Regions from separate parts of the Methylobacterium sp. 1A genome, predicted to be linked through region 1. Evidence: riboswitches for the same ligand, from Rfam matches in the RefSeq annotation. Region 1 holds a riboswitch; each other region holds the start of a gene.

Region 1 (6,688 bases):
CGTCTGCTGTCGGAGGGGCTGTGCAGGGGCGAGCGCCGGGCTGATCGTCATAAGATGTGGTTTCTGTCTTTCCGCTTCCTCACGACAGATGCATTGAAGCGGACATAGCGGGGGGACCGACCACGACGCGTTGCAGACGAATGACCTCTTTCCCGGTAGGACATCCCGCATGACGGAACACACGAGCCTCCCCGTGCGGCGTGCCGATCATGTCGGCTTCGCGGTCGCCTGCCTCGACGAAGCCCTTCGGTTCTGGATCGACGGGCTCGGCGCGCGACTTGTGCGGACGGGGGAGATGGGGGGCGAGTTTCTCGGTCAGGTGACCGGGGCGCATGGGGCGAAGGTGCGCATGGCGCTCGTTTCGCTCGCGGATCAAACGATCGAACTTCTGGAGTATCAGGGTCCGGAGCGACCGAGCGCGCCGGCCAAGCCGTTCGATCCTGGCTTCGCGCATCTGGCCCTTATCGTCGATGACCTCGACGCGCTGCTGGTGCGGATCGCTGCCTACGGTTGGAAGGCGCAAGGCATTCCGCAGCCGATTGCGAGCGGTGCGCGGGTTGGAACGCGGGTGATCTACGCCGTTGGCCCTGACGGCGCGACAATCGAGTTCATGCAGCCGCCGGCTTCTGTCCAAGATCTCTGATGCCGGCGGGCGGGGAACCGCTTGCCATCCCGATCCGAAGTCGACGGAGGCCCGGCGAACGACCGCCTCGGTTCGGAACCAGTCCGTCGCATAGCCAAGCCGATGGGTTCGACTTCAGAGGTACTTGAGCCAAGCGATGTCGCGTCGCGATGCCTTGAGGCGGGAGAACCAGGCCGTCGGGAAGTAGAGGGGCGGAATCAGCGCCGCGTACCACACCAGAACCCACGCGTAATTGCCGACACCGAACACGGTGCCTTGGGTCACGCCCCAGATCGCGAACGCGCCGTGGTAGAGCAGCCGCAGAACCGTCAGGTGAAACACGTAGAAGAAGAGCGGCGCGCCGCCGAACACCGCCAGCGCTGTGACCACCGGGCGGTCGCCCATGCGTTCCAGCGCGACGAGCAATAGCGCCCCGATCCCGAGCGTTAGCAGCAGGAACAGCAGCGAGGGCGGATACTTCGTCAGCGCGAAGAAGCTCATCGCGGTCCGCAGGGCGTCCTCGTCGACGACGAACCACGGTTTGTCCCCGTAGCCGTTCGCCAGGCGTAGCACCGCGAAGGCGACCAGCATCGTGATGCCGATGGCCGCAAATCGGCGCTTGCGCGTCCGTGGGGCGACGCCGGGCAAGAACCACGGGCCGATGGCATAGCCGAGAGCGATGACGCCGATCCAGGGAAGCACCGGGTAGGTCGTCTTGGCCACTAGACCGAATGGGAGCGCGATGACGTCGCGCTGGTGCAGCATTGCCCAGGCGACGAAGAAGGGATCATCGGGCCGGAGTTGGATCGGGTCGAGGAGATTGTGCCCGCAAACGATCAGCGTCCCGACCGCGAAGAGAACCGAGCGCGGCAGGCCGATCATCGCCGCCAGGACGATCATGCACACGCCGATGCACCAGATCACCTGAAGCCAAAGCGTCGGGCTGGCGACGCCCCAGTACAGCTCAGAGAGGTAGAAGACCTCCAGAGCCATCAGCACGAGGCCGCGCTTCACGAGATAGGCACGCGTCTCCGCCAGCGTGTGCCGGGTGCTGAACAGGTACGCGGCCACGCCCGTCAGCGCGATGAAGATCGGCGCGCACAGGCTGACCGCGAGGCGCGCGAGATACAGGCCCGGCAGGGCGGTTCTGGCATCCATCGGGTCGGCGACCGAAACGTGCAGGAACCAGGTTTCCCGCAGGTGGTCGAGGAGCATCAGCACCATCACCAGCCCGCGCAATGCGTCGATGGAGGCGATACGGCCGGTCGTGCCCGATGCCTCTGTCGCCGCCTCCAGCGTGCCCGGACGCACGCCCATCAGAACCGCGCCGTCATGCTGACGGTCACCCGCCGGGGCTCGCCGACGCCGACCCAGAAGGCGTTGTAGGAGCGCTCGTAGTAGGTCTCGTCGAAGATGTTATCGACGTTGAGCCCGAACCGCAGGTTCTCGTAGCGGTAGTAGGCCAGGGCGTCGGTCAACACGTAGCCCGGGAGCCGGAACCCCTCGTTGCCGCTGTCCCCAAGGCGCGAGCCGACAGCCCGGACGCCGCCACCGAACCCGAAGCCCTTCCAGTCGCCGGCCTGGACTTCGTAGACGCCGAGCAGGCTGCCCGAGTGGCGCGGAATGTTGAGGAGCGGCGAGCCAACCCTGAGAACCTCGTCGCGGGTCACCGCCGCGTCGATGAACGCATAGCCGCCGATAACCCGGAACTCGGGTGTAACCTGTCCGACGAAGCTCAGGTCGAAGCCCTGGCTACGCACGGCGCCGGCGGCAATCTGGAAGAAGAAGTCCCTCGGGTCGGTCGTGAGGACGTTCTCCTTCTCGATGTGGAACGCCGCGCCGGTCACGCTCAGGCCGGTGAAGAGATCGAGCTTGACGCCGGCCTCGTAGCCGAAGCCGGTCTCGGGGGCGAAGGGACGGGTCGCGATGTCGAAGCCGGTGTTGGGCCGGAACGAGGCCGCCACGTTGCCGTAGAACGAGAGGAAGGTGAGCGGCTGGTAGACGAGACCTGCACGCGGTGAGAAGCCGGTCCGGTCCTGCTCCGCGCGCTCGTTGCCGACCTTGTCGCGGAAGGTCTGGTTATAGAAGTCGGTCCGGTTGCCGAGGAGCAGCTTCCATTCCGGGCTGAGCGCGATCTGGTCCTGGACGTAGACGGCGGTGTTGCCGACGTTCTCGCTCGCGCTGTAGCGCCGGGTGAAGGGCGCCTTGGGCTGGCCGTAGACCGGGTTGAACAGGTCGAGGGCGAAGGGGTCGAGCCGCGGCGTCGAGCGCAGCAGGTTCTCGGTGCTGTTGTAGCGCTCGTACTCCAGGCCGAGCAGCACGGTGTGGGCGAACGGCCCGGTGTCGAAATGCCCAACGAGCTCGGCCTGCCCGATGGCCACGCCCCATGTGAAGTCGTGCCGGCGGAACTCGCGCAGCAGGGTGCGGCCGTCGTCGAGAAGGCCGGTCGCGCCGGTCTGCAGGCCGGTCAGGCTGCCGGTGTTGAAGTGGCCGGCGACCCTGAGCTGCCAGTCGGCATTGAAGGCGTGATCGAGGCGGATCTGCAGGATCCCGGCTTCTGACACCGAGTTGTCGCCCGGCTCACCGAAGAAGCGCGAGCGCGGTACGAGGCCCAGGCGGTTGTTCACTGCGACCGTCCCGCGGTCGAAGGTCTGGCGGTTGCGGAGGTATTGCGCCTCGACGGTCAACTTGGTGTCCGGGCTGATCAGCCAGCTCACCACGGGCGCAGCTAGGACGCGGTCGCCGTCGACGAAATCGCGGAAGCTGTCCTGCCTCGCGAGCGCGCCGTTGAAGCGGTAGAGGACGGTGCCCTCCTCGTTCAGTGGCCCGCCGGCGTCGACGGTGGTGCGCGCTGTTCCGAAGCTCCCGAACAGCGTGCCCATCTCGACGAAGGGCAAGGCCACGGGCTGCTTGGTCAGGATGTTGATGGTGCCGCCGGGGTCGCTGCGCCCATAGAGTGCCCCGCTCGGTCCTTTGAGCACCTCGATGGACTGAACGTTCTGGGTGTCCGGCGCGCCGTTGTAACCGCGGGCAATGTTGAAGCCGTTGAAGAAGATGTCCTGGGTGGCGAAGCCGCGCACAGAGTAGAGCGCGAGGTTCTGGGCGCCGAAATCGTTCTGCTTGCCGACTCCCGGCACGTAATCCAAGGCGCGCTCGACGCGCGTGGCGGCGGTGTCCCGCAGGACCTCCTGGGGCACGACGTCGACCTGCTGGGGCAGAGAGAGCCGCGGCGTCACGGTCTTGGTCCCGCTGTAGAGATCCTTGACCTGGTAGGTGGGGGCCGAGGTGTAGCTGCCCTCGACCGAGAGCGGGTCGAGAACGACCGAAGCCGGGGCTGCGTCGGCTCGTGGGCCTTGGGCAGTCGCTGGGGGCACACCAAGGGAGACGAGCGCCAAAGATGTGACGGATGCGCGAAGCCGCCATTGCGAAGCGGGATGGGACACGGGCCTAGGACCTCGGGACGGCAGTGGCACGTCACCGCGAACGAGGCCTGGGCGACCACCTCACGAGGCGGCGCTTCGACACCCGCCAGGACACCCCGCCCGACGCGTTTCGCGTGTGACCACGGCTGACGGCAGGTCTCCTGGCTCACGGGTCGTCGCCCTCGCACCGTCTTCCCGGGGCGACCCAGTGACATGGTGGTGAAGGGCTCGCCGCTTACAGTTGCGGGGACAGCCGTGGCTTCAGGCTTACACCCTCACCGCGTTCCCTTTTGATCCCCGAGGGGAACCGTCACGGCCCAGCTACAGCCTCACGGACTCGTGAGTCAACGCGAACGTCCCGATAGCTCTGCCTTGATGCCGCTGTCGGATCTCGGCCATTTCCTGCCAGAGGTCGAACGACCGCTTTTTGAGTTTGATACTTTGAAGCAGACTGGCCGAAAACCACCCATGCCAGTCGTACGGATAGCTCACGTAGTATCTCGAATTTAGCGCGCCCCTACACCATCCCGGAATGCATGGAGACTATGACCTGCACCAATTGGCGGAAGCGTAGAGGTATTGGATCGCGGACTTGATCCTTGGAGAGGCCCTCTCAACCGTCGCCGGAAACGAGCTTCTGCGCGCGGTCTTCCCGAAGATGCGGACAAGCACCGCCCCAAAGGCATCGAGGTGACGCTGACGGCATCCTCCCGCGTTAGGTCGATCCAAGGCGTGAACACGTCATCCGCCCATTCGGTGACGTCGCGGCCCAAGCCTGAAGTCCCGGGCGCCTTCTGCCGGCTTCAGGCCCGCGGGCCATCCGCTCGTCGCCTAGTGAGGTGCCGGCACCCGGGCGTGAGCCGTCGCCAGCCAGCTGCGCAGCGCGTCCGGATTGATCCACCCTGCCTCCATGGCCGCGGCAGCCAGCATGACGAACACCACTACCCAAACCACTGCCGTCGTTCGGCCTTCGGTGCGCCGATAGGCAGCCATGGCCCCGGCGAGCGGGCCGTCGGCCAGCGCTTCATAATCGGTGTCGTCGAGAAAGCCATAGAGCTTGGTGCGCCACGCTGCCCTAGACGCCTCGACAACGCCGAGGAACCGGCGGTTCGTCGAGACCGACACGGCGTAGGAGATGCCGACATACGCCGCTACGACGGCGTACAGACCGGCGAAGCCGGCCCCTCCGGCCCCTCCGCCTTTCGCGGCGTCGATGGCGAGCCGGACCACGAGCGCGCCGATCGCCACGGCCACGTCTCGCCAAACGGCCGCGGATAGGTCGCGGGACTGCTGAAGGAGCTTCTGTACCTCGTCGGACAGCGTCTTGCGCAGATCGGACAAGGCCTTCAACGTGTCCTTGCTGCCGGCGCGTAGGTGCGCCTTGTACAGAAGCCGGGCTGAGTCCAGGGCCGGCCCGACCCGCTTCGGCAGCCCCGCCCGGAAGCTCTCCCCCGCGGTCCACTCCCGCGACAGCTCGGCAGACAGGAAGGTATGCCGCACCTCGACGTCGGTACCCTCCAGGTAAACCCAGGCCGCGGCGGCCTGCTGCGCATCGAACCCATCCGCGCCGAGACCGCCGTCCCCCAGCATGAGCTTGCGCGGCGGCTGGCCGGCGAGCATCGCCATGGGCGTGGCGCCGTCGCGGTAGAGCTCGTTCGGCAGCGACAGGGCGATCATCGTTCCGGCTGCCTCCCGCCACGCCGGTTCGGCGGGACCCTCGACCCTTGCGGCTCCGGCCACGTAGGGCTCGATCCGGGGAGGCGCCATCTGGTCGGGGGATTGGCTGCGGACGACCCGCCTAGGTCCGGCCTCCGGGCGGGGTTCCGGCACCGGGGCGACCGCCGGGGCTTCGACCCAAGGCTCGACGACGTGCCCACGAGTGCGGAAGCCGTCGGCGGCCCTGATGAACGCTAGGCGCACTGCCGAAACGCGGCAGGCGCGGTCGGCATCGAGCAACAGGGACCGCCAACCCTCGGGCGTGAAAAGGTGCTCGGCTCCGTCGCGGTGCGCATAGGTCAGCGTCACGCGCACCCTGTCGCCGTCGGGTGCATCCCGCGGCGCCACGTGGTCGTCCGAGCCGTCGAGGCAGTCGAGGGTCAGCCACGGCGCGCCGGCATCGGCGACGGCCTGCCAAGCCGTCAGTGCCTCCCGCGACAGCATCCCGGCGACCGTCATCCGGCCGGCGTCCTCGTTGACGACGAAGCCCGGTGCAGACCGGCTCGCCTCAACGGCCGCGTGAACGGTTCTCGGTGTCGACATCGTCCCTCAGGACCCCCGCCGTCAGGATCTCGATCCTCTCCCGCCCGTCGGGCATCGTCGTCCGGGTCGGCCTGTGCGCCTCGTCGTACAGCACGACCACGCCCTCCTGGGTCTCCATCACGCGCTTACGAGGCTTCTGCACGCGCTCCGGATCAATCTCGAACGATTCCTCCGCGACGCCACGGTCCCGCAGTTGGCGCTCTAGGGTCCCTCGGATCGACGCACCTTCCGGCAGCACGCCGAAGAGCGCCGTCAGCAGCGGCTCGCGATCTTCCGGGTCGTAGCGCTGGCCGCCCTGCCGCAGAACGTCGTAGAGCCGGTTGACGCCGCCGGCCTGCACATCCGCGGGCAGATCGGGCTTATGGGTCTTGTAGGCGACCTTGAC
Region 2 (6,688 bases), 3.7 Mb from region 1:
GGCGTCGAGGCGCAGTTCGACTTCGTCCGCGCCCAGTTCGACAACGGCGCGAACGTGCCGCGCATCCCGCCCTACCGGCTCGGCGGCGGCGTCTACCTGCGGGCCGACGGGTGGTTCGCGCGGGTGAACCTGCTCCACGCCTTCAGCCACGACGCCACGGCCGTGTACGAGACGCCGACCCCCGGCTACGACGACCTGCGCGCCGAACTGAGCTACACCAAGGCCGTCGATCCTGCGGTCTACGGGGCGAGCGCGATCACCCTCGGCCTCCAGGGCCGCAACCTCCTGAACGACGATATCCGCAACTCGACCTCGTTCAAGAAGGACGAGATCCTGCTGCCGGGGCGGAACGTGCGGCTGTTCCTGACGGCGCGGTTCTAGGGTCGGACATCAGGCCGCGGAATCGTGATGATGCTCGAGAGGGATGGATCGTCGCCGGTCCGCTTCCGGACGGCGCTGTTTGGCCGGGCGCCGCTGCTCCGCCCCTCGTCCCCCGTCTCCCTGTTGTGAAGGTAGATTATATACAATAAACGCCGGGGTTCCCGATCTTCGCCACCGGGTGGCGACAGGGGTGCCCAGGCGGCGGATGCAACCGTTTTTCTCGACAGATGGGATTCATCCCAGAAACGCGGTCCGCCAATGGCGGGAACTGGTCTGCGAGCGGCTCGTGCCTGCCGAGATCGAGACGCCGGACGGTCTCCCATTCCAGGGACGGCTGGACGTGACGTGTATCGGCGCGATGCCGATCTCGCATTTCTGGCACACAACCGTGCGGACCAGAATCACGGACGCCGAAGCGCGACGCCGCGGGAACCCCGATCGGGTTTTCGTGCTCCTGAAGCTGTCCGGACGGGATACAATCCAGCAGCTTGACCGGGAGGCGAAGACCAAGCCGGGCGACCTCATCTTGCTCGACTCGAGTTCATCCGTGATGGAGGCGGAGACCGGCGACTCCTTGGTCATCGATCTGCCGCGCCAGCGTTTCGAGACCGTTCTGGGCCCGTCCCGGCTCTACACCGCGCTCACGGCCGCAGCGGACCTCGCCTCGACGACCCTGACGGGCTCGTACCTTCAGGAACTCGTCCGGGTCAGCGATCGCCTCACCCCTGACGCGGCCGAGCGCATGGCATCGATCGGCGTCGACCTGATCGTGGCGAGCCTCGCCGAACGGATGGCGCAGGAGGTACCCCGTTCCGTCCACGGCAACGTCACGGTTCAGCGCGCCAAGGCCTATGTCGAGGCGAACCTGAGCGATCCGAACCTGGACCCGCCCCGGCTCGCCGCCGCGATGGGCGTGTCGTTGCGGCGGCTGCAGGAGCTGTTTCATGAGCGCGGCCGGCACATCTCCGACTACATCTGGGGACGCCGACTGGAGGTGGCAGCCAAGCGCCTGACCGACCCGGCCTGCGCCACCCTGTCGATCGGCCTGTTGGCTTATGGCTGTGGCTTCAGCAGCCAGGCGCATTTCGCGCGCCGCTTCAAGGATCGCTACGACGTGAGCCCCCGTGAATACCGACAGGCGCACAGGCCGGACGTGGAGGTATTTGCGTCCGCCTCCGGTCTGTCGTCCTGATGCGCAGCACGACCGGATCGGAAGCCACCGCCGGGCCGATCTCGACCGCTCGACAGCACACGCTGAAACCGACCTCAGGCGGACAGCGTCCGACGCAGCCTGCGCCAGCCCGCCACGATCCCGGTGACCGCGATGCCCGCCGCCAGGAGATTCAGGACCCACTGGGCCGTATCGTGCAGGGGGCGGTTGCCGGTGAGCCCCGGCAGGTCGAGCCGGTGCGCGGCGTCGAACAGCCAGCGGTTGATCCGGCCCGAGCGGTCCAGGCGCTGGAGGATCGTGCCGTCCCGGGGATCGACGTGGAGCCACGTGGCGGCCGCGTCGCCGAAGCGCAGGCGCAGCACCGGAAGTGGCCGTGGGTCGGCCCCGTGGGGATACCAGTAGGCGTCGTAGGCGTATAGCGGGCGGATCGACCGGAGGGGACCGTCCGCGAAACCGTCTGCCGCGGCCGTCGCGATGCTGCGCGCGTCGAGGGCGGTCGCGCCGTCCGCTGCGACCGTCCGGAGGCCGTCCGCCGTCTCGGCGACGATCCACCAGCGTCCACCGATGGCGGCGAAGCGCAGGGTGCGCGTATCCGGCACGGCGCCATCGCGGAGCCGGTGCGGATCGAGGCCGAGCGCCGGCAAGGTTCCGGCATAGGCGGCGCGCAACGCTACCGGCGGGCTGGTCGCGCTGAACCAGCGGTTCGGGTTCATGGAGATCCAGCCGCTGACGATGAACGTGCTCAAGCCGAGGCCCCCCGCGAGGCCGAGCAGGTGGTGCCAGCGCGCCAGCCCGCGATAGGGCGTGACCGCCCCGGCCGCGTAGCGCCGCCGAAGGCGCAGGCGCCAGATCCCGATCGCGCCTCCACTCAGCGCGCCGAGGGCGGCGAAACCGGAGAGCCACAACAGGATCGTCCGCCACAGCTCCGGCCGGGCCCGCAGCGGCGTGAGGTAGATCCAGTGCGCCACCGAACCCACCCAGTTCCAGCCCCGCTCGAAGCGTGTCGTGTCGAGGGCGATCTCGCCGGTCACCGCAGACACGTAGAGCTCGGTCCCCGCGGCGTCGCCGAGGGCCACCTTCAGGAAGGGCCGGAGCGGGTCGTAGCGGGCCGTGACGGTCCACTGGTCGCGCGCGACCTGCTCGGCTTGCGCAGCCGGAGCACCACCGGCCGCGACACGCAGCGCGTCTGCGGGTGTCAGCAGGCCGAGCCGCGCGCCGGTCCGTGCCGAGACCGTCACCCGGGTGCCGTCGTGGCCGGCGATCCGGTAGACCGGCTCGTCGCCCCGCATCTCCAGGCCGAAGGCGGCCGGCACGCCGGCGAGCCCACCGACCCGCAGCGCCGCGTCCGGCGCGACCGCGACCTGATCCCAGGCGATCGGGGCGAGCCGCGACAGCCGCTCGGCCTCGGTGAGCGCCGGGAACGGCACGTAGAGCATCACCAGCCCGGAGCCGATCCACAGCGCGAAGAACAGCCCCGCGGCGATCCCGGCCCAGCGGTGGAACAGGAGCAGCCAGCGCCGTCCCGCCTTGCCGAGCCGGTGCGGTCGGCTCACCACGTCACCGTGTAGGCGACCTCGACCGAGCGCGGGCGCCCGAGCAGCCAGTTGGTCCCGACCCCGTTCACGGCGTTGCCCGAGATCGCGTAGACCTTGTCGAACAGGTTGTAGACCCGAACGGACAGGCGCGAGTCCGCCGTCACCTGATGGTCCAGGACCGCGTTGACGAGGTTGTAGGCGGGGCGCCGCGCGGTGTTGCCGAAGTCGCTGTAGACCTGCCCGACGTTCTGCAGCCCGACCCGCGCGGTCCAGTCGCGGGTGACGTCCCAGGTCAGCCAGAGGTTGGCCACGCGCTCGGGCACGTCGATCGGCTGGTTGCCGGCGTACGAGACGGTGGCGCCGTTCACCGTCTGGTCGAACCGGTCGTACTGCGCGTGGAGGAGCGCGAGGTTGCCGTCGAGCCGCCAGCCCGGCGCGAAGCGCCAGCCGAGCGCCAGCTCGAAGCCCTGCGAGGACTGGCTCCCCACCTGCGTGGACAGCGTCGGCTGGCCGGGGATCGCCGAGATCAGGTTGTCCTTGACGATCCGGTAGCCCGCGACGGTCCATTCGAGGGCGCCGTCGAAGGCCAGACCCTTGGCGCCGATCTCGACCTGATCGCCGGTCGCGAGCTTGAAGCCGGCCAGCGACTGCGACAGCGTGATCAGGCTGTTCACCGGGTCGGTGGCGAAGCTGTACTGGGCGTAGAGCGCGCTGTCCGGCGTCGGGTTGTAGACGAGGCCGAACCGGTAGCCGAGCGCCCGATAGGTCTTCTCGAACCGCGATCCCGTCTGCAGGTCCTCGCGGTTCAGCGTCGGCACGTCGAGGCGCACGCCGGTGAGGAACGAGAGCTTGTCCGACAGGATCACCCGGTCCTCGGCGAAGACCGAGGCCTGGCTCGTCTGCGTCGCGTAGGCCGGGCGCGCCCGGCCGTTCTGCGGGAACAGGCCCGGATCGTAGCCGGTGAGCGGCACGCTCGTGGTCTGGTCGAAGTAGAAGTTGTTGGTGTGGCGGAAGTCGATGTGATTCACGTCGAAGCCGGCCACGAACTGGTTCGGCAGCCCGAACAGGCTGCCCCGGAACGTCGCGTCGAGGCGGTCTCCGACCTGCTCCTGGCTGTGGTAGATCTCCAGGTAGTCGCCCCGGTCCACGAGCCCGGTGCCGCGGTTGTAGCTGTACTGCTCGACGTCGAGCCAGTGACGCCGGCTGGTCAGCCGGTAGGCGGTGTTGCGGATCGTGATGTCGGCCGAGGGGGACCACTCGGTCTTGAGCTGGGTCCAGTTGTCGGCCCAGGTGATCTTCGCGTCGCGGACGTTGTAGTTGTTGAACCGGATGAGATCCGGGATCCGTCCCTCGACCAGCGGGGTGCCCCAGTAGCGGGCGGGCTCCTGGTAGCCGAGATCGTGGCTCAGGGTGAAGGCGAGGTCGGCGCTCGGCCGGAACAGCAGGGCGGCGGAGACCGCGAGGTTGCGGAAATCGCCCTCCGGCCGCATCCAGCCGTCGGCGCGGTTGCCGCTGACGTTGAGGCGGTACGCGAAGGTGTCGCCGTACTCCGCCTGGCCCAGCGGGCCGCCGGAATCGAGGGCGAGCCGCGCGACCCCGTCGGTGCCGATCACCGCGCGGGCGGCGTTGATCGGCACGAAGACCGGCTTCTTGGGCACCACGTTGATGACGCCGCCGATGGCGCCGTCGCCGTAGAGCACCGAGGACGGCCCGCGCAGCACCTCGATCCGCTCGACGTTCCACGTGTCGAACGGGAAGGTCACGGTGTTGGCGCCGACGTAGAAGCGGGTGCCGTCGTAGAGCTGCTGGATCGAGTTCGGGCCGGCGAAGCCGCGGGACGTGAACGCGCCGTTGCCGTTGCCGGGCGCCGCGATGGTGGTGATGCCGGTCGCGTCCTGGGTCACGGCCTCGGCGATCGTGTCCTGGCCGCGCAGCCGCGCGGTCTCGCCCGACACGATGTCGAGGCTGGCGGGCGTCTCCAGCGGCGTCAGGCCGAGGCGGCTCGCGGTCCGGTCGGGCGTGCGCAGGTTGAGCCCGTTCGGCGGGAGGCGGCCTGGGTCGCCGCCCGCGCCCGCGACCGACAGCTCATCCAGCGTGACCGCCTCCTGTGCGGCGGCCGGACTGGCGAGGAGCGCGAGGAGAACGCCGCAGAGGGGGGCCCGCCCGCCGAGGCAGGAGCGATTGGTCGATGGAGACATGGGGAAAGTGGTCCGTGCACGGCGCGCGCCGGCCCCCGCGTCCTACAGGCATTGTAATAACATTACAATGCGCCCGCTGTCCGGTAGCCTCTGCCCGTGCGGGCGCGCGACGGCGTCCTGCGACAGGGCTCGAGGGAGTCGGGACAGCGGAGACGGGCATGGGGAACGGCGTCGCGGGCGCGCTTGCTGTGGCACGTCACCGCGAACGAGGCCTTGGCGGCCGCCTCCCCTCGGGACTTGCGTCGCCTCGACACCCGCCAGGACACCCCGCCCGGCGCGTTTCGCGTGTGACCACGGCTGACGGCAGGTCTCCTGGCTCGCGGGTCGCCGCCCTCGCACCGTCTTCCCGGGGTGACCCAGTGACGTGGTGGTGAAGGGCTCGCCGCTTACAGTTGCGGGGGCAGCCGCGGCTTCGGGGCGAACCCCTCACCGCGTTCCCTTTTGATCCCCGAGGGGAACCGTCGAACACAGCTTGGCCGTAGCGGGGGCGGGCGTCAACCGTGTGTCCGGTTGTTGCCGTGGATCGGCGCGCTGTGCGCCGGTCCGTTGCGGCCTCGCCGACGACGGGCTAGCCCCTGCGGGATGACGGTCTGGCGGCCCCCTGCGGAGATTCGCGTGAAGGCACTGGGTCTGCCCCGGCGCGGCAACAGCCTGCTCGTGGCCGAGGTCCGCACGGATGACGGGCGGCTGAAGGGCGTCCGGCCGCTCGGCGGCAGCATCGCGTTCGGCGAGCGGGTCGAGGACGCCCTGATCCGGGAGTTCCGGGAGGAGCTCGGCGTCACCGTCTCGGTGCTCGGCGGGCCCCGCGTCATGGAGAACATCTTCACGCACGAGGGGCAGGTCGGGCACGAGGTGCTGTTCCTGTTCCCCGTCGCCCTGCCGCCGGGGCGGTTCGACGGGCAGGAGCGCTTCGTGTTCCACGAGGATTCCGGCACCGCCTGCGTGGCGCGGTAGTGCGATCTGGACGGGCTCGACGTGCCGGGCGGTCCCGACCTCTTCCCCGCCGGCCTGAAGGACCGCCTCCGCGACGCGTGGCGCGCGGAGCCCTGACGGACCGGGCCGGCCCACCGCCTTTGCCGCTCGGCGCGGGCGATGCTACAGCCGGGCAATCCCATCGGTCCGGACGTCCGCGACGCCGCGGCCCATGCGCCCGGACGCTCCGTCCGACGCGGAGACGGGTGCCGGCGGAAGCATGACGATACGACCTCCCAGAAGCGGCGGGCCGACGGGGCGCAAGCCTCAGGCCGGCAAGTCCAGCGCCAGCAAGTTCAGGGGCGGCAAGGCCCAGGCCGACGGCCGCGCCCGCACGGGCCCGCGCACCAGCGCCCGCGACGCCGCCGAGCGCGCGGCCCGCAACCGCGGCGAGGATGCCGGCACCCGCGATCCCTGGGGCGCGCAGGCCG
Region 3 (6,688 bases), 2.4 Mb from region 1:
AGCGGATCGCCGGCCACTGGAATGCCTGGACCAGCGGCTTCGGCAGGGCGAGGCCGGAGGTCTCGATCAGGATGTGCTCCGGCGGCTCGGCGCGGCCGAGAAGGGTCTCCAGCGCCGGCACGAAATCGTCCGCGACCGTGCAGCAGATGCAGCCGTTCGGCAGCTCGACGATGGCGTCCTCGGTGCAGCCCTCGACGCCGCAGGCCGCCAGGAAGGACTTGTCGAAGCCGATATCACCGAACTCGTTCACCAGGATCGCGAGGCGGCGCCCCTTGGCGTTCTCGACCACGTGGCGGACGAGGGTCGTCTTGCCGGCCCCGAGGAAGCCGGTGATGATGGTGCAGGGGATCTTGTTCACGAGGGTCATTCCGCGGGCTCCAGGGTGCCGGCGGGGACCGGGCGGGGTTCTGGGAAAGGGGGAATGCGGGCGATCACGCCCTTGCGGAACGCCTCCGGACGCTCGCGCCAGGGCACGATGCCGTCCGGGGTCGCCGCGTAGGCCGCGAGCCCGCCGAGGATGATCTCGGCCGAGGCGGCGGGATCCATGTCGCCGTAGACGTAGGTCCAGCGGTCGGCCGCGGCGACCGCCACGGTGCAGGGCCGCTTGCAGACCGACAGGCACTCCACCGCCTCGACCCGCAGGTCCGGCGTGGCGCCGCTCCGCGCCCGGAGCGCCTCCAGCAGGCGGGCCCCGGCGCGGGGCCCGTCGGGGTCGTCGTCCGGCCGGCGGCAGGTGGTGCAGACGTAGAGAACGGTCTCAGGCACGGGCCGCTCCCCGATCCGCGCCGCGGGCGAAGGCCTGCCACGCCCAGCCGAGCCCCAGCCCGATCAGGATCCAGAACACGAAGCTGATGGCGAGCGACCGCGCGGCGAATTGCGCGGCGAGCGCCGCCGGAAGTTCGGACGCGGCCTCGGGCGCCTGCGGGGCGCCGACGACGTGCGGCGCGATGATCAGGACGAGCCCCCCGAGGATCGTGATCAGCGCGCGGCGGATCGTGATCAGGTAGAGCCCCATGCCGGTCGCCGCGGCGGTCATCACCCACCACGCCTGGCGCGTCGCGAGCGGGGCCGCCGCGCTGCCGGGCAATTCCGGCGGCAGGCCGAGGCCCGGCGCGAGGGCGACGCTGGCGAAGCCCGCCACCGCGAAGGCGAGGCCGACCTGCGGCGTGGGCTCGCGGCCGCAGGCGAGCATCACCGCGCCGAGCAGCAGCGCGTAGCCGACGCCGCCCACGAGGGTCGCGAGCCCGGTGAAGGCCATCCGCGGCAGGCCGGGCGCGGGCTGCCATTCCGGCGCGGCGTCGGGGGCGGCGTGGTCGTGCCCGGCATGAGCCAGCACGATCGGGAACGCCTTGATCGGGAGCGCCTTGGCAGCCCGGTTCGGCGCCTCCTGCTGCTCGTAGCGCTCGGCCGCGACGATCAGCGGCGAGGTCAGCGTGAGTTCGAGGCCCGTCACGATGGCAGCCGCGAAGAAGCCGGCGGCGAGGGCCGCCGACAGGAGCCGGATGATCATCCCTGGTCCGGGGAGGTCAGTGGCAGGGGAAGTTCTGGGTGTGCCGGAAATCGTGCGCCGCGTTGTGGAGCGCGATCGCCGGCGAGAAACCCGCCATGAACAGCAGGCCGAGGCCCAGCACGGCCGCGAGCGCGACGGCGATGGGGCGCTCCGACGCGCGGGTGCCGGCGGCGACGGGGGCGAGGGTTTGCGTCGTCATCAGAAGCGTCTCCAGCCGCCCCACCGGCGGCATTGCGGGATCCTGTCGCGACGGCAGGTCTCCTGGCTCGCGGCTCGGCGCGCCCACCGCCTTCCCGGATCGCTCCGGTGGCGCATGGCGGGCGCTCGCCGCTCACAGTTGCGGGGGCAGCCGCGGAATCGGGGCCTCAAACCCCTCACCGCATTCCCTTTTCACCCCGTCTCCGGGGCACCGTCGCCCGGCCGTTGTAGACGCATGGCCGCCGGGACACAACGGAGGGGCGCCGGATCGCGGCCGTTTCCCGCGCCCGCCCCGCGATCGGGGCGGGCTTGACGGCCGCGCCCCGGAGCGGGCACCGCCGCACCCGATACCCGCCCGGCCCCGGCGCGGGCGCTGAACTCCCGGAGACCCGATGGCCCCGACAGACGATCCGACCCCGGTTCTCGTCGATCTCGCGGCCGGCCGTGAGCCGCGGATCGTCTCCGATGCGGGCACGGGAACGACGTGGCTCGAGGTCGACCTCGGCGGCCGCTTCCCGATCCATTCCGTCGCCCTGCGGCCGGGGGAGGGGGCGGTTCCCGCGGAGCCCGGCGACGTCGCGGTGGCGGTCTCGCAGGACGGCGTGACGTGGGCCGAGCCGGGCTTCGCCGGCTGGACCGCGACCCCGGACGCCCTCGTCGCCGCGATCGTCCCCGACGAGCGGGCCTGGGCGCGCGCGGTCCGGATCGCCGCGCCCGAACCGGCCCGGATCGCCGGCATCGGCATCCGCGCCGACGAGGCCGCGGTCGACCTGATCGCGCTGCGGGCGATGCTCGACCTCGACGTGACGCTCCTGAACGAGAAGCCCGGCGCCAACGTCTACGTCACCTACGCGCTCCAGTCGGCGCCCGACCGCGCCAGCCACGCCCTGGTCGGCCTGGCGCTGTTCGAGAACGGCGCCTTCGGCAACTGCCTCGTCCAGTACATCATCGCGGTGTCCATCGCGAAGGCGCTCAACCTGAAGTACATCAAGGTGCCCAAGGTTGACCGCAGCAAGGTGATCTTCCTGACCGAGCGGCTGACCTGCGACGGCATCACCTTCATCCCGCCGGACGAGCCGCTGCCGTCGGACGGCTACTTCCTGTCGGGCCTGTATTTCGACCCGACGCAGTTCGAGCGCGTGACCGCGCTGCGGGGGCCGACGGATTCGCGCGCGATCGTGCAGAGCGTGATCCGGCCGCTGTTCAACGGCCTGCCGAAGAGCTTCCCGGTGAAGCCCCACGACCAACTCCTGATCCACATCCGGTCGGGCGACATCTTCAGCACCTGGGTCGATCCGCACTATCCGCAGCCGCCCTTCGCGTTCTACCGGATGGTCATCGACCGGCTCCTGGCCGAGGGTCGGATCCGCTCGGTCAAGCTCGTCTTCGAGAACAGGCTGAACCCGGTCATCGCCGAGGTGGAGGCGTACGCCGAGCGGCGCGGACTGCCGGTGGAGATCCAGAGCGAGTCGCTGATCTCCGACGTCGCGGCGCTGGTGAACGGCCGCTACCTCGTCTTCGGGCTGGGGACCTTCGGGCCGGGGATCTGCCACCTCTCGGACCACGTCGAGCAGGTCTTCTACTTCGCGTCGAACTGGCCGCAGGGCTTCCAGTCGATCCCCACCATCGGGAAAGTGGTCGAGGTCCGCGATCTCGAGGGCCGCTACATGAAGGTCGGCGAGTGGCAGAACACCGACGCGCAGCGCCGGACGATGGTGGATTACCCGGCCGAGGCCCTCGCCTTCGACGACGCGTGACCGGCGCGGCGGGCCGGAGGCGCTACGGCGCGGTCCTGAGATGTTCGGCGGGGGCTCCGGCCGGACGGGTCGAGCCGGCGTCGCGCACCTTCAGGGCGTCCGTGTACATCCGCTCCACGTCCGTCCGGAAGGCGGCGCGCGAATCCGGACGCGTGTAGAACATGTGCCCGCCCGGATAGACCGCGAGGCTCAGGCGGCCGGCGGCGTAGGCGGGGACCTGCGCCAGCAGGAGCTTCGAGGCGAAGTAGGGCGTCACCAGGTCGGTGAAGCCGTGCGCCACGAGGACGCGCAGGTGCCCGTCGAGCGCCAGATCGCCCTTCAGGTTCGACAGGACCTCGGGCGCCTGCCGGCCCGAGCCCCAGCTCCAGCCGCGATTGACGGCGTTGTTCAGGAGCTCGTAGCGCATGTTGGTCACCGGCCATTTCAGCGTCCGCGCGTAGAGGTCGAGCATCGCGCTCGTCAGCGGTGCCTGGAGGGCGGTGAGCTGGGGATCCTCGAAGCTCGACTGGGCGGCGTCCGGGTTCGGGTCCCAGCCGGTGATGCCGGTGTCGTAGGCGCTGGTCACGCGGCCCTCGGCGCGGTCGATCTCGCGCTGGACGCTCCGGGTCGCGAGGCGCGCCGCCTGGGCACGCACCAGGGCGGGGTCGAGACCGACGAGGGGCGCGACCTTCTCGGTCATCCGGGCGACGGCGGCCGTGTCGCTCGGCCCCTTGAGCAGGTCGCTCAGGTACGGGCCCGAGGCGTAGGCCTCCGCGTCGCCGAGCAGGGTTGGCGTCGGCACCGTGCCGGCCCGCTCGAGCGCGCCCGCCGCCAGCGAGGGCAGCTTCAGCACGTAGCCCCACGGGTTGGCCCGCGGCGTCTCCAGCCACGCGAAATCGAGCACCGGCGAGAGCAGCACCATGCCGGACAGGCCGACGCCGATCTCCTCCTGGAGCTTCTCGGCGATCAGCGGGCCGCGGAAGCCGCCGTAGCTCTCGCCGACGAAGAATTTCGGGCTCGCCATGCGGTCGTTGATGCGCAGGTAGCGCGCGATGGTCGCCGCCAGAGTCGAGGCGTCGGAATCGATCGACCAGTAGGCCTTGCCGTTCCCGTCCGCGGCCCGGCTGTACCCGGTCCCCACGGGATCGAGGAAGATGAGGTCGGTGAAGCCGAGCCACGTCCCGTCGTTGGGCGTCAGCGTCACCGGCTGCGACGGGCTGATGCTGTCGCCGCCGACCGGCAGCCGCCAGGGCCCGATCGCCCCGATATTGAGATAGGCCGAGGCGGCGCCCGGGCCGCCATTAACCGCGAAAGTGACGGGACGCTCCCGGCCGGCCTGCGGCGCCATCGTGTAGGCGACGTAGGCGATCTCGGCCTGCAGCTTGCCCGCCTCGTCGACGAGGGGCAGGCTGCCGGCGGTGGCGGTGAAGTCGAGGGTCCGGCCGTCCGGCAGCATCACGCTCTGCTTGGTCGTCGAATCGGGCGGCAGGCGGCGCCCCTCCGGTCCGCGCTGCGCCGGTTTGCTCTCCGCGGGATGGCCGTGCGGCGCGTCCTGGGCGAGGGTGGCCGGGGGCGCGGCCAGAGCCAGGGCGAGGGCGAGCGCGGCGCGCGCGAGACGTGCGTGGGGGGCCACCATCAAGCCTTCTTGTTCCAGCGTCCGGACTCGTCCTGCTGCCAGTAGGCCACCGCGTGACCGGCGTCCTTGGCCTGCTTCCACTGCTCGCGGGCGCGCAGCAGCGCGTCCTGGTCGGTCCCGTCGAACAGGATGCAGATCCGCTCGTACTGCCCGGCGTCGGGCGGCAGGTCGGCGCCCTCCACCAGGAAGCGGATCGAGGCGGTGTTGGGATTCACGTCCCGGAGCGTGAGCACCACCGGCTGGCTCGCGGCGTCGGGCTCGCGGTCGGTGCCGTGCGGCAGGAAGCTCTCGTCGGAATAAGTCCAGAGGTGGTCATCGAGCGCCTGCAGGCGCTCCTCGCTCGCCGCCTGGATCGCGGCCTGCCAGCCGCGGTCCAGCGAGCGCTCGACGAGGTTCGGCAGCACCTTCTCCAGGGGCTGCCGCTGCATATGGTAGAAGAGGATCTCGGTCACGGCACCGAGGATATAGGGCCGCGGGCCGCCGCGCGAGCAGCGGCGCGCCGCCGCGGCCTCAGACCAGGCGGCTCTGCTCGATCGCGGCGCCGACGAAGCCCTTGAACAGCGGGTGCGGCTCGAACGGGCGCGACTTCAGCTCCGGATGGAACTGCACGCCGATGAACCACGGGTGCCCGACATGCTCCACCGTCTCGGGCAACAGGCCGTCGGGGGACACGCCCGAGAAGCGCAGGCCCTTGGCCTCCAGCCGCTCGCGATAGGCCATGTTGACCTCGTAGCGGTGGCGGTGGCGCTCCGAGATCTGATCGGACCCGTAGATCTGGGCGATCTTGGACTGGGGGTCGAGCTTCGCCTCGTAGGCGCCGAGCCGCATCGTGCCGCCGAGATCGCCGGCCGCCGCGCGCCGCTCAAGCTCGTTGCCGCGCAGCCACTCGGTGAGCAGGCCGACCACCGGCTCGGCGGTGTCGCCGAACTCCGTGGAGTTGGCCTCCGGCATCCCGGCCAGCGAGCGGGCCGCCTCGATCACCGCCATCTGCATGCCGAAGCAGATGCCGAGATAGGGGATGCGCTTCTCGCGGGCGTAGCGGGCCGCCCGGATCTTGCCCTCGGCCCCGCGCTGGCCGAAGCCGCCCGGCACGAGGATCCCGTTGAGGCCTTCGAGGAAGGGCGCCGGATCCTCGCGCTCGAACACCTCGGCCTCGATCCACTCGAGATTGACCTTCACCCGGTGGCTGATGCCCCCGTGGGTCAGCGCCTCGGTCAGCGACTTGTAGGCGTCCTTCAGCCCCGTGTACTTACCCACGATGGCGATCGAGACCTCGCCCTCGGGATTGCGCACGCGCTCGGCGATGGTCTGCCAGCGGCCGAGATCCGGCTCCTCGCCGTGCTCCAGGCCGAAATGGCCGAGCACCTCCCGGTCGAGGCCCGCGGTCCGATAGGAGAGCGGCACCTCGTAGATCGAGGCCACGTCGAGGGCCTCGATGACCGCGGTCTGGCGGACGTTGCAGAACAGCGCGAGCTTGCGCCGCTCGTCCATCGGGATCGGCCGGTCGCAGCGGCAGAGCAGGATGTCGGGCTGGATGCCGATGGAGCGCAGCTCCTTCACAGAGTGCTGGGTCGGCTTGGTCTTCAGCTCGCCGGCGGACGGGATGTA

The links. A riboswitch is a leader RNA that binds a small molecule or an ion and turns the genes downstream of it on or off. The one in region 1 is predicted to bind cobalamin.
Region 2: it holds a riboswitch for cobalamin, as region 1 does, so the genes downstream of both, ACX9MN_RS01530 (TonB-dependent receptor) here and ACX9MN_RS19220 (TonB-dependent siderophore receptor) in region 1, are expected to answer to the same signal.
Region 3: it holds a riboswitch for cobalamin, as region 1 does, so the genes downstream of both, ACX9MN_RS08015 (CbtB domain-containing protein) here and ACX9MN_RS19220 (TonB-dependent siderophore receptor) in region 1, are expected to answer to the same signal.

What each region holds. Positions count from the first base shown of each region.
Region 1 is NZ_JBYQVE010000001.1:3,987,181-3,993,868, forward strand. Features, by position in the region: gene ACX9MN_RS19210 (VOC family protein) at 170-643, shown strand; gene ACX9MN_RS19215 (acetyltransferase domain-containing protein) at 758-1,939, opposite strand; gene ACX9MN_RS19220 (TonB-dependent siderophore receptor) at 1,939-3,996, opposite strand; cobalamin riboswitch at 4,179-4,371, opposite strand; gene ACX9MN_RS19225 (hypothetical protein) at 4,876-6,303, opposite strand; gene ACX9MN_RS19230 (nucleoid-associated protein) at 6,269-6,688, opposite strand, start outside.
Region 2 is NZ_JBYQVE010000001.1:321,226-327,913, forward strand. Features, by position in the region: gene ACX9MN_RS01515 (TonB-dependent receptor) at 1-381, shown strand, start outside; gene ACX9MN_RS01520 (helix-turn-helix domain-containing protein) at 587-1,573, shown strand; gene ACX9MN_RS01525 (PepSY domain-containing protein) at 1,648-3,108, opposite strand; gene ACX9MN_RS01530 (TonB-dependent receptor) at 3,102-5,285, opposite strand; cobalamin riboswitch at 5,571-5,763, opposite strand; gene ACX9MN_RS01535 (NUDIX domain-containing protein) at 5,901-6,239, shown strand; gene ACX9MN_RS01540 (RluA family pseudouridine synthase) at 6,478-6,688, shown strand, end outside.
Region 3 is NZ_JBYQVE010000001.1:1,627,951-1,634,638, forward strand. Features, by position in the region: gene cobW (cobalamin biosynthesis protein CobW) at 1-367, opposite strand, end outside; gene ACX9MN_RS08005 (DUF1636 domain-containing protein) at 364-765, opposite strand; gene ACX9MN_RS08010 (CbtA family protein) at 758-1,510, opposite strand; gene ACX9MN_RS08015 (CbtB domain-containing protein) at 1,527-1,709, opposite strand; cobalamin riboswitch at 1,745-1,939, opposite strand; gene ACX9MN_RS08020 (discoidin domain-containing protein) at 2,101-3,465, shown strand; gene ACX9MN_RS08025 (S10 family peptidase) at 3,488-5,080, opposite strand; gene ACX9MN_RS08030 (DNA polymerase III subunit chi) at 5,080-5,532, opposite strand; gene pyrG (CTP synthase) at 5,591-6,688, opposite strand, start outside.